One region of the Gordonia phthalatica genome, then DNA from elsewhere that is predicted to be linked to it. Evidence: predicted binding sites of a transcription regulator. Region 1 holds the regulator's gene; the other holds the start of a gene.

Evidence for each region. Region 1 encodes HspR, which represses chaperone genes until heat shock. Its sites were predicted from a motif close to ANNTGAGTNNNNNNNACTCANNT; they were not measured.
Region 2: a site for HspR is predicted at 2,694-2,716, ahead of clpB (ATP-dependent chaperone ClpB). Genes of this name have one in related genera too.

The regions. Positions count from the first base shown of each region.
Region 1 is NZ_CP011853.1:3,952,659-3,960,429, reverse strand. It holds gene dnaK (molecular chaperone DnaK) at 304-2,145, shown strand; gene grpE (nucleotide exchange factor GrpE) at 2,142-2,777, shown strand; gene dnaJ (molecular chaperone DnaJ) at 2,914-4,098, shown strand; gene ACH46_RS18620 (heat shock protein transcriptional repressor HspR) at 4,106-4,513, shown strand; gene ACH46_RS18615 (DoxX family membrane protein) at 4,617-5,015, shown strand; gene ACH46_RS18610 (Rieske 2Fe-2S domain-containing protein) at 5,212-6,669, shown strand; gene ACH46_RS18605 (3-phenylpropionate/cinnamic acid dioxygenase subunit beta) at 6,666-7,253, shown strand; gene ACH46_RS18600 (hypothetical protein) at 7,261-7,575, shown strand; gene hcaB (3-(cis-5,6-dihydroxycyclohexa-1,3-dien-1-yl)propanoate dehydrogenase) at 7,572-7,771, shown strand, end outside.
Region 2 is NZ_CP011853.1:3,845,215-3,852,985, forward strand. It holds gene clpB (ATP-dependent chaperone ClpB) at 93-2,648, opposite strand; gene ACH46_RS18135 (hypothetical protein) at 3,052-3,624, shown strand; gene ACH46_RS18140 (GGDEF domain-containing protein) at 3,665-4,873, opposite strand; gene ACH46_RS18145 (hypothetical protein) at 5,056-5,496, shown strand; gene ACH46_RS18150 (LGFP repeat-containing protein) at 6,022-6,675, shown strand; gene ACH46_RS18155 (YhgE/Pip family protein) at 6,868-7,771, shown strand, end outside.

The DNA of each region.
Region 1 (7,771 bases):
TCCGTTCTCGATCTCGAAATCTGTAACACGTTCTAGTCGCACACCCTAGTGGACGTGTCGCAGTGACGAGCCTCACGCAAGATTGAGCGATATCCGCTCAACTTCGTGGAATGAAACGCCCCTGCGTGGAGTTGAACCGATCGAGAAACTTGAGTGTCAAGCGCTCAACAAGGTTGACGTCGATCAGAACCTCGACTAAACCTGAGTCGCAGGCGCTGAGGTTTCGCAAGACCACGCAGGCCTAAACGGCCCCAAGAACTACCCGGCCTATCAACGGACGAGCCGGAACTAGGAGGAACACACATGTCACGTGCTGTCGGAATCGACCTCGGCACCACCAACTCCGTGGTGTCGGTGCTCGAAGGTGGCGAACCCACCGTCATCGCCAATGCCGAAGGCTCCCGCACCACCCCGTCGGTCGTCGCGTTCGCGCGCAACGGCGAGGTCCTGGTCGGCCAGCCCGCCAAGAACCAGGCGGTCACCAACGTCGACCGCACCATCCGTTCGGTCAAGCGCCACATGGGCACCGACTGGACCGTCGCTATCGACGACAAGAAGTACACCCCGCAGGAGATCAGCGCCCGCACGCTGATGAAGCTGAAGCGCGACGCCGAGGCCTACCTGGGCGAGGACGTCACCGACGCGGTCATCACCGTCCCGGCGTACTTCAACGACTCGCAGCGTCAGGCCACCAAGGAAGCCGGCCAGATCGCCGGCCTCAACGTGCTGCGCATCGTCAACGAGCCCACCGCCGCCGCACTGGCGTACGGCCTCGACAAGGGCGAGAAGGAACAGACCATCCTGGTCTTCGACCTCGGCGGCGGCACCTTCGACGTCTCGCTGCTGGAGATCGGCGACGGTGTCGTCGAGGTTCGCGCCACCTCGGGTGACAACAACCTGGGCGGCGACGACTGGGACGAGCGCGTCGTGGAATGGCTGGTCGACAAGTTCAAGGCGTCGTCGGGCATCGACCTCACCAAGGACAAGATGGCCATGCAGCGTCTGCGCGAGGCCGCGGAGAAGGCGAAGATTGAGCTCTCCGCCTCGCAGAGCACCTCGATCAACCTGCCGTACATCACCGTCGACGCGGACAAGAACCCGCTCTTCCTCGACGAGCAGCTCTCGCGCAGCGAGTTCCAGAAGATCACCAGTGACCTGCTGGATCGCACCCGCAAGCCGTTCCAGGCCGTGATCAAGGATGCGGGCATCTCTGTCGGCGACATCGACCACGTCGTCCTGGTCGGCGGCTCCACCCGTATGCCGTCGGTCACCGACCTGGTCAAGGAGCTGACCGGCGGTCAGGAGCCGAACAAGGGCGTCAACCCCGACGAGGTCGTCGCGGTGGGTGCAGCGCTCCAGGCCGGCGTCCTGCGCGGCGAGGTCAAGGACGTGCTGCTGCTCGACGTGACCCCGCTGTCCCTCGGCATCGAGACCAAGGGCGGCGTCATGCACAAGCTGATCGAGCGCAACACCACCATCCCGACCAAGCGCTCGGAGACCTACACCACCGCTGAGGACAACCAGCCGTCGGTGCAGATCCAGGTGTACCAGGGTGAGCGCGAGATCGCGTCGCACAACAAGCTGCTCGGTTCGTTCGAGCTCGGCGGCATCGCACCGGCTCCGCAGGGTGTCCCGCAGATCGAGGTGACCTTCGACATCGACGCCAACGGCATCGTGCACGTCACCGCGAAGGACAAGGGCACCGGCAAGGAGAACAGCATCCGGATCCAGGACGGCTCGGGCCTCTCGAAGGACGAGATCGACCGCATGGTGAAGGACGCCGAGGCACACGCCGAAGAGGATCGCGCTCGCCGCGAGGAGGCCGAGACCCGCAACCAGGCGGAGTCGCTGGTCAACCAGACCGAGAAGTTCCTCAAGGAGAACGACGACAAGGTTCCGGCCGACGTCAAGGAGAAGGTCGAATCGGCCGTCGCCGACGCCAAGGAGGCGCTGAAGGGCACCGACACCGCTGCCGTCCGCAGCGCCGTCGAGAAGCTGTCGGAGGTCTCCCAGGAGATGGGCCAGGCGATCTACGCCAGCGCTCAGGCCGAGGGCGAGAGTGCCGCGGCCGCCGGTGACGCCGGCGCCGACGACGTCGTCGACGCCGAGGTCGTGGACGATCCTGCCGAGGGTGAGTCCAAGTGACCAATCCCGAGGAGAACGTCGACGAGCCGGTCACCGTGACCGACAACCGGCGGATCGACCCCGAGACGGGTGAGCCGCGCACCGCCGCGGACGCCGGACACACCGATGCCGGACAGGACGGGGGCGCCGCGGACGACGCGGCGGCCCAGCCCGCCGGTGACGAAGCCGTCGCCGACGAGACGAACGGTGATCAGGCGAGCAACGCTGACGCACAGGTCGCAGAGCTGACCGAGGCGCTTCAGCGGGAACGCGCTCAGTTCAACAACTTCCGTCGGCGCAGCGCCGAGGAACAGCTCCAAGCCGTCGACCGCGGCAAGGAGATCCTCGTCAAGAAGCTGCTGCCGATCCTCGACGACCTCGACCGTGCCCGCGCGCACGGCGATCTCGAGACGGGCCCGCTGCGGGCGTTCGCCGACAAGCTCGGCGACGTCCTGGCGGGGGAGAAGCTGGCGAAGTTCGCGGAGCCGGGAGAGGCGTTCGATCCCGAACTCCACGAAGCAGTGCAGAACGACGGGAGTGGCGACACTCCGGTCATCGGCAACGTCTACCAGGTGGGCTACCGCCTGGGCGACAAGGTGATCCGCCACGCCGTCGTGACGGTCACAGATCCGGCACCCGCACCGGAACAGTGATGTGCGCGCGGGGCCGCGGACGGGTTCGCGCCCGCCGCGGCCCCGTCGCCGCTGCACTCACACACCTGCGGACCCGTGCACCTCAAACCAGGAGCGGCACATCACAACCACAGACTTTTTCAGGAGGTGACGTCTGATGGCAGTACAGCGTGAATGGCTGGAACGCGATTTCTACGCGGACCTCGGCGTTTCTTCCGACGCCACCGCCGACCAGATCAAGAAGGCCTACCGGAAGCTCGCCCGCGAGCTGCACCCGGATGCCAACCCGGGCGACAAGGCGGCCGAGGAACGATTCAAGAAGGTGTCGGAAGCACACAGCGTGCTGGCCGACGAGAGCAAGCGCAAGGAGTACGACGAGGCCCGCAGCCTGATGGCCAGCGGTCGCTTCCGCGGCGGCAACGGCGGTTTCGGGGGCGGCGGCTTCGGCGGTTCCGGTGGCAGCACCGGCGGATTCGACATCGGCGACCTCTTCGGCGGCGGTGGTGCGGCCGGCGGGGGCGGCGGACTGGGCGACCTGTTCGGCGACCTCCTCGGTGGACGCGGCCGGTCCGCGGGCGGTGGCACCCGTCAGCGGCGCGGCAACGACCTCGAGACCGAGACCACGCTCGCCTTCCGCGATGCGGTCCAGGGATCCAAGGTGACACTGCGCGTCACGAGCCCCTCCCCGTGCACCAACTGCCACGGCAGCGGGGCGAAGCCGGGCACCAGCCCGCGCACCTGCCCCACCTGCAACGGCACCGCCTTCGTCAACCGCAGCCAGGGACACTTCGGCTTCTCCGAACCCTGCCCCGACTGCCAGGGCACCGGCACCAAGATCGACGACCAGTGCCCCGACTGCCAGGGCTCCGGCATCACCGTGCGTCCGCGGACCATCAACGTCCGCGTCCCGCAGGGCGTCGAAGACGGTCAACGGATCCGCCTCGCCGGACAGGGCGAGGCCGGCATGCGCGGTGCGCCGTCGGGCGATCTGTACGTGACGGTTCACGTGCTGGCCGACAAGGTCTTCACCCGCAGCGGCAACGACCTCCGCGTCGAACTGCCGGTGTCGATCTCCGAACTGGTCCTCGGAGCCACCGTCTCGGTCCCGACGCTCGACGGCTCCGTCGGCGTCAAGATCCCGGCGGGGACGTCCGACGGGCGTACGCTGCGCCTCAAGGGGCGTGGCGTTCCGAAGCGGTCGGGCGGCTCGGGCGACCTGCTCGTCACCGTGAAGGTGGCGGTCCCGACCTCGCTCGACGACGCTGCGACCGCAGCGATGAAGCAGTACGCGGAGGCCGAACGCGCAAGCGGCTTCGACCCCCGCGCCGGATGGGGGCGGTGAATGACCCATGGCAGGCAACGAACGACGCAGGAGTGACGAGGTCGCGGACGCGGCCACGTTCATGATCTCGGTGGCGGCGGAACTGGCGGGCATGCACGCCCAGACGCTCCGCACGTACGACCGGCTCGGGCTCGTGACCCCGCAGCGCACGCGCGGCGGCGGTCGCCGGTACTCGAACCGCGACGTCGAGATGCTCCGCGAGATCCAGCGTCTCTCGCAGGACGAGGGCGTCAACCTCGCGGGCATCAAGCGGATCATCGAATTGAGTGACGAGGTGGAGGCCCTGCACAAGCGGGTCGACGACCTCGTCCACCAACTGGAGCACGCCACGCGCGCCCGCCACGGCGAGCTGGTTCCGGTTCCCCGGACCAACGCGCTCGTCGTCTGGCAGCCGCGGAGCAAGCGCACCCGCTGACCCGGCCGGTCCGACCACCACAGCGCCGCCGACACTCGTGTCGGCGGCGCTGTGCTGCCGGTACCCTCGCTTCCAGCAGTTCCCACCTCGAAAGGACACCCGCATGCGCCTTCTTCACGCCGCAGGCCGAGCCCTCACCGGCATCCCGTACATGATGCTCGGGTACGACGCCGCCACCGAGCCGGGCGGTCGCGTCGACGCCGCCGCACCGCTGCTCGACCAGGTCCGCAGTGTGGTGCCGGTGCCGCTCGACAACGACACCATCGTCCGCGCCAACGGTGCCGCGATGGTCGTCGGCGGTGCGATGGTCGCGACCGGTCTCGGCGCCCGTACGGGTGCCGGCCTCATCGCCGCGTCGCTGGTCCCGACCACATTCGCCGGCCACGGCTTCTGGGAGATCGACGACCCGATGCAGCGCAAGATGCAGCAGGTGCAGTTCGTCAAGAACATGTCGCTGCTCGGCGGTGCGCTGGTGATCCTGGCGGGTGGCCGGAAGGACTAGCTTGCTCTGAAGAGCAGAAACAAGGGCCGTCGACGGAAGCTGTCGACGGCCCTTTTTGCATCGCTGCGGGCCGCGTCTGCGCAGGTCGACGCGCCTGAATGTGGTGTGGGTCGCACCGGGTGAACAAGAACGCTTGCATCACGAATCTCTGTCAGGCAGAATGCATATCTGTAAATCAGAGACTGATGGAGGAAGTATGACTGACCACTCCGCCACGTTCGAAGCTGTGCGTGCAGGGATGATCCCCGCGCACATCTACAACGACAAGGAGATCTTCGAGCTGGAGAAGGGACGATTGTTCAGTCGTTCCTGGCAGTTCGTTGCACACGAATCGGAGATCCCGGACGTCGGCGACTACGTGGTCCGTCGTGTCCTGGACGACTCGTTCATCGTCAGTAGGGACAGCAAGGGCGAAGTGCGCGCCATGTTCAACATGTGCCTGCATCGCGGCATGCAGGTCTGCCGTGCAGAGATGGGCAACGCCTCGCACTTCCGATGCCCGTACCACGGCTGGTCGTACCGCAACGACGGTCGCATCATCGGTCTTCCGTTTCACCAGGAGGCGTACGGCGGCGAGGAGGGCTTCGCAAAGAAGGGGCAGACGCTGCTGCCTGCACCGTCGATCGACAGCTACAACGGACTCATCTTCATCAGCCTCGATCCGAACGCGGAGTCGTTGAAGGACTACCTCGGCGATTTCGCCTTCTACTTGGACTACTACACCAAGCAGAGCAAGGGCGGCCTGGAGATGCGCGGTCCTCAGCGGTGGAGGATCAAGGCCAACTGGAAGATCGGCGCCGAGAACTTTGCGGGCGACATGTACCACACGCCTCAGACACACACGAGCGTCGTGGAGATCGGGCTCTTCCGTGAACCGAAGGCGGAGAAGCGTAAGGACGGCAACACGTACTGGGCCGGCAACGGTGGCGGCACCACGTACAAGCTGCCCCCCGGCAGCTTCGAGGACAGCATGCGTTACGTCGGTTACCCCGACGAGATGATCGAACGCATGAAGGAGACCTGGTCGCCGGAGCAGCTCAAGGTGATCGGCGAGAACGGATTCATGGTCTCGGCGGCGTCGATCTTCCCGAACATCAGCCTGGTCCACAACTGGCCGAAAGTGGAGGAGCACAGCGACGAGGTCCTGCCCTTCCTGACTCTTCGCCAGTGGCAGCCGATCAGCGAGAACGAGACCGAAGTCCTCTCCTGGTTCGTCGTCGACAAGGACGCTCCGGAGGAGTTCAAGGCGCTGTCGTACAAGGCCTACCTGATGTGCTTCGGCAGCACCGGAATGTTCGAGCAGGACGACGTCGAGAACTGGGTGTCGCTGACCAACACTGCGGCCGGATCGATGGCGCGGCGCCTCCACCTGAACAGTCGGATGGGCATGAAGATAGACGGCTCACCGGTGGTTCCCGCCCTCGGGCCGGACGAGTTCGCCGGTCCCGGTGAAGCACATGTGGGCTACGGCGAATACAACCAGCGGCATCTGCTGGAACGGTGGGTCGACTACCTCGAACGCGAGCCGAACGAGGTCGACGCCGTGTCGATAGGCGGCCTAGTCCGCGGCAACGTCGGGGGGACCACCTGCGATTCGCCCTGCGGGGACGCGACCACCGAACCGACATCGAATCAGGAGGCTGTGAGCCGATGACCACCTACTACCCGATCGACGGCGGTCGTTCACAACTCGGCGGCTACGCATCCACGACGGTGCGCGCCGGTGCGACGTTGCCGTTCGACGATGCCCGTCACCTGCAAGCCCATCGCTGGCTGGTCGACGAGACCTACATGCTCGACGAGCAGCGTTACACGGATTGGCTCGGTGTCCTGACCGACGACATCCACTACTACATGCCGGTGAAGGTCACCACGGCGCTCGGATCCGGCTACGACACGGCGCCCGGCATGGCTCACTTCGACGAGAACAAGTACTCGCTGAGCCGCCGCATCGCGCGGTTTGCGACCGAGCACGCCTGGACCGAAGATCCGCCGTCCCGACTCAGGCACCACCTCGGAAACGTGCGGACCTTCGCCACCGAGAACGAGGACGAGTTGGTCGTCGACTCCGCGATGCTGCTGTTCCGCAGCCGCGGCGACGTCCGTGAGGCCGCATTCGTCTCCGCGGGCCGCGAGGACCTGCTTCGCCGTGTCGATGGGCGTTGGCTTCTGGCTCGTAGGCACATCGCCGTCGATGAGTCGGTTCTGCGCATGCAGAACCTGGCGATCTTCCTGTGAGGCACTGATGGCGAATCTCGAATGGGAAGGCAGTGCAGAAGATCGGCAGGCGGCGGCGGACGCGTTGCGCGAACGAGAGAGCCTGCTCGCGCAAGCGACGGGCGAGCCCATCGTCATCGCCAATGAGTTCGCTGAGACCCGCGTCATCCGGGTGGAGACGCGCAATGGGGCCAGATTGCTGATCGATTCGCCGAAGTCTGGACAGTGGATCACGTTGGACCCGCTCGAACTGGAGTCGCTGACCTGGCAGAATGCGGCAACTCTTTCGGCCCTCGTCGGCCATCCGTTCGGTCCGTTGATTTCGGATGAGGACGAGCAGTGACCGGCTGGCTGCAAGGGCGACGCGCACTGGTGGTCGGAGCCGGATCGGGAATCGGGCGGGCAGTCGTCGATGCCTTCCTCTCGGAGGGGGCTTCCGTGGCCATCCTGGAGAAGGACGAAGCGAAGTGCCAGGCCGTGCGCGATGCGCTGCCGAACGTCCCGGTCACCTGTGGAGACGCCACGACGCGCGAGGCCAA
Region 2 (7,771 bases), 110 kb from region 1:
ACTCCGAATTCCACAGCTTCTGCACGTCACCGCCCCGAACGACAAACGGTCCCGCCCCCGAAGAGGGAGCGGGACCGTTCGTTTCGCTCAGGTCAGCCGATCACCAACGAGTCGCCGTCGGCGCCGACGTTCACCGGCACGGTGTCGCCGTCGCGGACGTCGCCGGCCAGCAGCGCCTTGGCGAGCTGGTCGCCGATGGCCTGCTGCACCAGGCGGCGCAGCGGACGCGCGCCGTAGAGCGGATCGAAGCCGCGCTCGGCGAGCCATTCCTTCGCCTTCGGCGTGACGGCCAACTCCAGACGACGCTGACGCAGTCGCTTGGCGAGGTTGTCGAGCTGGATGTCGACGATCCGGACCAGCTGCTCGGGCGAGAGCGCGTCGAAGATGACGACGTCGTCGAGCCGGTTGATGAACTCCGGCTTGAACGCCGCGCGGACGGCCGCCATCACCATGTCCTTGTCACCGCCGGCGCCCAGGTTGGACGTCAGGATGAGGATGGTGTTGCGGAAGTCCACCGTGCGTCCCTGACCGTCGGTCAGACGCCCCTCGTCGAGGACCTGCAGCAGCACGTCGAAGACGTCCGGGTGGGCCTTCTCGACCTCGTCGAACAGGACCACCGAGTACGGGCGACGACGCACGGCCTCGGTCAGCTGACCGCCTGCCTCGTAGCCGACGTAGCCGGGAGGGGCGCCGACGAGCCGCGCGACGCTGTGCTTCTCGCCGTACTCGCTCATGTCGATGCGGACGATCGCTCGTTCGTCGTCGAACATGAACTCGGCGAGGGCCTTCGCGAGCTCGGTCTTACCGGTGCCGGTGGGGCCGAGGAACAGGAACGAACCCAGCGGCCGGTTCGGGTCGGCGACTCCGGCGCGAGCGCGACGGACCGCGTCCGACACGGCCTTCACCGCGTCGAGCTGCCCGATGACGCGCTTGCCCAGCTCGTACTCCATGCGCAGCAGCTTGGCGGTCTCGCCCTCGAGCATCTTGCCCGCGGGCACGCCCGTCCACGCCGAGACCACCTCGGCCACCTGGTCGGGACCCACCTCTTCCTGCAGCATCACGTCACCGGTCTCTGGGTCGCCGCCGCTCTTCTCGATCGCGGCGTCGAGCTCCTTCTCCAGGCTCGGGATCCTGCCGTAGCGGAGTTCGGCCGCCTTGCCCAGGTCACCGTCGCGCTCGGCGCGGTCGGCTTCGCCGCGGAGGCGTTCCAGCTCCTCCTTGACGTCGCGAACTGCGTCGATGGCGGTCTTCTCCGACTGCCAGCGAGCCGACAGCTCGTTGAGCTTCTCGCGATGGTCTGCGAGTTCGCGGCGCAGCGCCTCCAGTCGTTCCTTCGACGCGGCGTCGGTCTCCTTTTCCAGGGCGACCTCCTCCACTTCGAGGCGACGGACGATGCGCTCCACCTCGTCGATCTCGACGGGGCGCGAGTCGATCTCCATCCGGAGGCGCGACGCGGCCTCGTCGACCAGGTCGATGGCCTTGTCGGGCAGGAACCGCGACGTGATGTAGCGGTCCGACAGCGTCGCGGCCGAGACCAGCGCCGAGTCGGTGATGCGCACACCGTGGTGCACCTCGTACCGGTCCTTCAGACCGCGCAGGATGCCGATGGTGTCCTCCACCGACGGCTCCCCGACGTAGACCTGCTGGAAGCGGCGCTCGAGCGCAGCGTCCTTCTCGATGTACTTGCGGTACTCCTCGAGAGTCGTCGCACCGACCAGACGCAGCTCACCGCGGGCGAGCAGCGGCTTGATCATGTTGCCTGCGTCCATCGCGGATTCGCCGGTGGCACCGGCGCCGACGATGGTGTGGAGCTCGTCGATGAACGTGATGATCTGCCCGTTCGACGCCTTGATCTCGTCGAGCACGGCCTTCAGCCGCTCTTCGAACTCGCCGCGGTACTTGGCGCCCGCGACCATCGAGCCCAGGTCGAGCGAGATGACGGTCTTGCCGCGCAACGACTCCGGGACGTCGCCGGCGACGACACGCTGCGCCAGCCCTTCGACGATCGCCGTCTTGCCGACGCCGGGCTCACCGATGAGCACCGGGTTATTCTTGGTGCGGCGCGACAGCACCTGCACCACGCGACGGATCTCCGAGTCGCGGCCGATCACCGGGTCGAGGTCGCCTTCGCGAGCCCGCTTGGTGAGGTCGGTGGAGTACTTCTCCAGCGACTGGTAGGTCGATTCCGGGTCCTCGCTGGTCACGCGTGCGGTTCCGCGCACGGCGACGAACGCATCGCGCAACGCTTCCGGAGTCGCACCGGCTCCGCCGAGGAGCTTGGCTGCGTCCGACTCACCCGTCGCCAGACCGACCATCAGATGCTCGGTGGAGACGTACTCGTCTGTCAGTTCGGTCGCGAGCTTCTGCGCGGCGGTGATCGCCGCGATCGACTCACGGCTCAGCTGCGGCTGCGCGCTCGCCGACGACACCGTCGGTGCGCGGTCGACGAGGTTCTTCGCCTCGTTGCGGATCCGCACCGGATCGACGCCCACCGCCTTGAGCAGCGGCGACGCGATGCCGTCGGTCTGCTCGAGAAGTGCGACGAGGATGTGGGCCGGGCGCACATCGGGGTTGCCCGCAGCTGCCGCGTCCTGGACGGCGGCCTGCAGTGCAGCCTGAGTCTTGGTGGTGGGGGTGAAACTGTCCACTGGGTTCGCCTCTCTGTTGGTCTGTCGTGTTCAGAGCGATTCTGAACTTAAGTCTACGAGGCTCATGTTTGCCTCACGACTCGTTCAACCAACACAGGGTTGAGCGTATTCCGCTTAAGTTTGAGTTTCGAGTGATGTGCAACACGCTTTCCCGCAGAGAGGCTGCCGCACCACTTGTCGACCAGTAGCACCACTTGTGCTTCCCACACTCAGTCGCGACCGAGTGCGCGAAACAGAGGTGGTGCGAGCTGTGTCCGACCGACGGCAACGCAGCCAGGCGGTCATCGGATCCACAGAAACCCGAAAGCAACTCCCGGCGCAGGACACTAGCTCCCCAGAACCAGAGCGAATCCAGTCCCCTGGACGGATGACACGAACCGGCCGCGAGGCGAACAGTAAGGGCATGTCCACTGCACCGTCCCGCCCCGCATCAACACCTCGTCTGTCGGCGCGTCTGATCACCCTGATGGGCGCCCTCTTCGCCCTCGGCGTGGCGCAGGGTGCGCTTGTGTACCTGCAGCGCTCCCCGGTTCTTGAAGCGCAGGTCGCCGACACCGACGGATGGGCGGTCCACGCGGTGCTGGCTGTCGTCGTTGCCGTCGTCGCACTCGCGGTCGCCATTCGTAGGCGTCGACTCGGGCGTCGCGGCTCGGCCCTGCTCCTACCGGTCGGAGAGAAAGCCGCACGACGAGTCCGCCTCACAGTGCGGCAGCGCCCGCGTCCCTGGTGGCGGCTGGGTGCCGCGGTGCTCCCGACGATCCTGCTGTTGTACGGCCCGATTCGCGCGGGCGAGCAGATCATCGCCGGCCTGGACCCGAACTTCACCGTCAATGCCTGGGGTGGCCCCGGCTACCTCGGTGCCATGGCCTGCCACTACCTCGACACACTGGTGATGATGGCCGTCGCGGCCTGGCTTCTAGACCGGATCCTGCTGCCGGACCGGGCGTGCACGGCTGCTGATCGGTCCGTTGACTAGGTCTCACCGCGGCCGCGATTCCCCCTCGGAACGTGCGGTTTCACGACGACATCACGTCACCGGCCGAGGCGGGAGGTGTGGACTCGGCCCGTGCCCGACCGCCCGCTGCAGAGCACGCGCGTACCGCATTCCGACCCGACCGCTTCGCTTCGTACAGCGCGCCGTCGGCCGACGACAGCATCCGATCGAACGCCTCGGTCTGATGCAGCTCACCGACGGAGATGCCGATGCTGACCGTGAAACCCGCCGACGATGCGGCAGACCGCCTCACGTCGTTCACGTCGTCACGGATCGCTTCGGCGACCGCGACGGCGGCATCGAGATCGGCCCCCGGGATCACCACGCAGAATTCGTCGCCTCCGAACCTCGCAAGAATGCCGCGCGCACCGAGGTGCGGCCGCACGACGTCGGTGAGGTCGACGAGTGCTGCGTCGCCTGCCAGATGCCCGGCGGTGTCGTTGATGGCCTTGAAATCGTCGATGTCGATCAGGAGGACCGCCGCGCGATCCGCTTTCGAGGTCAGCTGCTCGACCTCGACGGCCAACCCCGCACGGTTGAGCGCGCCCGTCTGGTGGTCGTGCCGCAAGGATTGGGCGAGTTTGCGGTCGACGCGTTCGCGCGAAGCGAGCATCTCGACGACGCCGATCATCACGACCAGCGCCAACAGGATCAACGCGGTGATCGACTGCACGGGTGAGGACCCGACCGGGTTCGTGGCGTCCGGAATCCAGATGCTGGACACCATCCGCGCGCCCATCGTGGCGACCCACGTCCACAGCACCGCCGCCAGTCCGCGTCGCCAGACGAGACGCTCGCGGGAGTTCGCGCGGTGAGCGTGCACAGCAGCCCACCCGAGCACCGCCGACACGCAGACGCCGTTGATATAGGTCTGCATCGCGATGTCGGAGTTGATGGTCGGCACGCTGAGGAATCCGACCAGCATCACGACGAGGGGCAACACGAGGACCGTTCGAGAGATCTTCGCGACGTTGAAGGCGACGACGCCTGCGGCGTCGATGGAGACGGCGAGGACGATCAATGCGTTGCCGACGGTGACCGATAGGAGGTCGGGGACGATCTCCCGGACCGCGAGGAGCGCAGCGCCCACCGCACCGGTCAGTTTCGCGATCCCCCATAGCAGCATCGCGGTCTCGCTCCGGTTGATCAGGAACTGGACCACCTGCAGTCCGCCGATGACGATTGCTGCGGCCGCGATCGTGCACCACAGGGTCATTGCGTCGAGGTTCATCCATTGATCCACATCTGTCGCTCCGCAGCCGACCAGATCCGCGCGGACGGGTCCGGTCGACGCCGCCTCCGTGCGGGTGACGTCGTCATCACGAAGATCGGGCCAACATCCTCCCACGTCGAACACCCGTCGACCCGGTCGAAAGCACTCATTACTCATGAGAACGCCAGTACGCTGAGCCGATGCAGATCCGAACGATGTTCTTCCGCATCCTCGGTGCGGGCCTGGCGGCAGCGTTCTTGACGCTGTCCACCGCAGTCGGCACATCGGCCTCGGCCGATGCCGCGCCGAACGGGAAGCATGAAGTGACGACGGTCGTTCGGAGCTGCACGGGCGCCAAACAGATCCGGCCAAGAGATCTGACCTCGATCTCTTGCGGCGACATGGGCCTGTACGTCACTGGCATCGCGTGGGTCGGCTGGACCGACGGCTGGGCGGCCGGGTACGGCACCGAACACCGGAAACTCTGCAAGCCGGACTGCGCCACGGGCCGCACCGCCAGTCGCCCCGTCGGGGTCTGGCTGTTCGCCCCCAAGGCCGGCAATTTCACGAGGGTCTCTCTGTACTCCTCTGTCACCGCACCCCCGGAGACCCTCCGCCTGACCGGTAACGTCCCACGCTGATCGACGCATCGAGTGGTGCCCGAGGCACGCCCGGAACACGTGCGCGACGACGACTTCCGACGTCCGGAATAGATCCCGAAGCAACCGCGTTGCACCGGCTGGATCGGTTGCGTTCCGTGTCCCCCGGGCTCAACCCTTTGCCTTCGCGGAATACCGTTCGGCTGGAGCCGCGTTGCGCCTTTCGCCGAGAGGCGACCGAACGCAGCCGGTCCGCAAACTTCTCCTCGTCGGGAGCTCAGACCGGTGGCCGAGGCCACCGGTTCGCGAAACCCGACCAGAATGGCCCGGTTCGTCAGGTAATTAAATCTTCGATGACGGAAATTCGGTGACCACCCCACGTCGACAGTGTCCTCAGAGCCTTGACCTGCACTGATCGTTACATCGTTCGAATGACGCCGGTCGCGTCACACTTGACCCGCCACCCCTTCGATGCCGTCCGCCCCGAAGTCCCCTGCGCAACACCCGTCTACAGCGTTAGGGTCTTTCTACCCAGCGACTGCTGGATGAGGACTGAGAGGGGATTTCATGAATCACGTTGCTCGACGAGTGGCCGGGGTAGTGGCCGCAGCTTCGCTCACCGCGACGGTCGTCGTGGGTTGCAGCAGCAACGACAGCGATGACGCCGCTTCCGCATCGTCCGGCACCGTCGCCGCGACCGCGACCGACGGCGCCACCAGCACCGACGGTGCGGACGCCAGCGGCGACAAGACCGGCGAGACCGGCGCCAACGCAGGCGAGTCGGTCGAGCTGACCGCCGCCGACGGTTCCAAGGTGACGCTGAAGGGCGCCATCGCCAAGAAGTACAGCTCGGCCACCGAGAAGCAGAAGAAGGATCTCGGCAAGCCGCTGACCGGCGAGAAGGGCTCGGGCACCAGCGCGAACGGCGTCATCTTCCAGCAGTTCGACGGCGGCGTCATCACCGCCAAGAACGCGGACGCGACCGCCTACATCACCTGGGGCAAGATCCGCGACGCCTGGAACGTCAAGCGCGACGAGACCGGCCAGCCCGCCGCCGACGGCAAGAGTGGCTCGGAAGGCCCGCTCGGCACCGCGACCAGCGACGAGACCGACGAGGGCGATCTGAAGGTCTCGACCTTCGAGAACGGCAAGATCACCTTCTCCCCCAAGACCGACAAGGTCGAGGTCACCGTCAAGGACAAGGTCGTCCCCGCCAAGTAATTCTTCGGCAGCACGACTCGACGACGCCCCGCTCGCACCCGCGAGCGGGGCGTCGTTCCGTGTGAACATGCTGGCCAGAGCCACAACGGTGCCTCACGTCACAAAAGTTACTCACAAGTAGCTTTTGTTTAATAAGTCATTACACTTACCGGATACCTCCCACACGCCCCTTGTGAGATCCCGGAGCAGTTCATGACCACCGCGCCCCCTCGTCCGAAAATGCAGCGATCACGGCTCGTCCGACTGATCGTCGCCCTACTGGTGACCATTCCGCTGGTCCTCGCCGCCGTCTACATGTGGGTCCTGTGGGATCCGACGAAGAAGGTCGACCAGATGCCGGTCGCGATCGTCAACAGCGACACCGGGTTCATCAAGGACGGTGCGCCGATCGACGCCGGGAAGAATGTCGTCGACAACCTCCTGGAATCGCAGGCACTGGGCTTCGAGCTCGTCGATGAGCAGACTGCCGTCCGCGGCCTCTCGACCGGCGAGTACTACTTCACGATCGAGATCCCCGCGAACTTCAGCGAGACGCTCGGCACCATCGCGACCGTCGCCGAGGCTCCAGCACTGATCACCGTCACCTTCAACGACTTCAACACCATCAAGGCCTCGCAGATCGGCGGCGCCGCGATGGAGAAGATCTACCAGTCGGTCCTCAAGGGCGTCGCCGCGACGACCGTCGGCGGACTGGTCGACGGCGTGCAGACTCTCGGCGACGGGCTCCGCAGCGCGGCCGACGGTTCGGTGAAGCTGTCCGACGGCGCAGGAACCCTGGCCGAGGGCATCAACGACGAACTCCGTCCCGGCGTCCGCTCGGCGCGCGAGGGCAGCGCGAAGCTGGCCGCGGGCGCGGGCACCCTCTCCGAAGGCCTCGTCACCCTGCAGGGCGGCACGGACAAGCTCGGTGACGGCGCCACCCAGGTGGCCGACGGCATCGAACGCCTCACCGGCCAGATCCCGATCGCCGAGGTGGAACGACTCCTGAAGCAGGCGCAGGCCGTGGTCCCGAACTCGTCGCAGCTCGCGACCGTCACCGAACTCATCGAAGGCCTGAAGGCGCTCAAGGCCGGCAGCCGCCAGATCGCGACCGAAC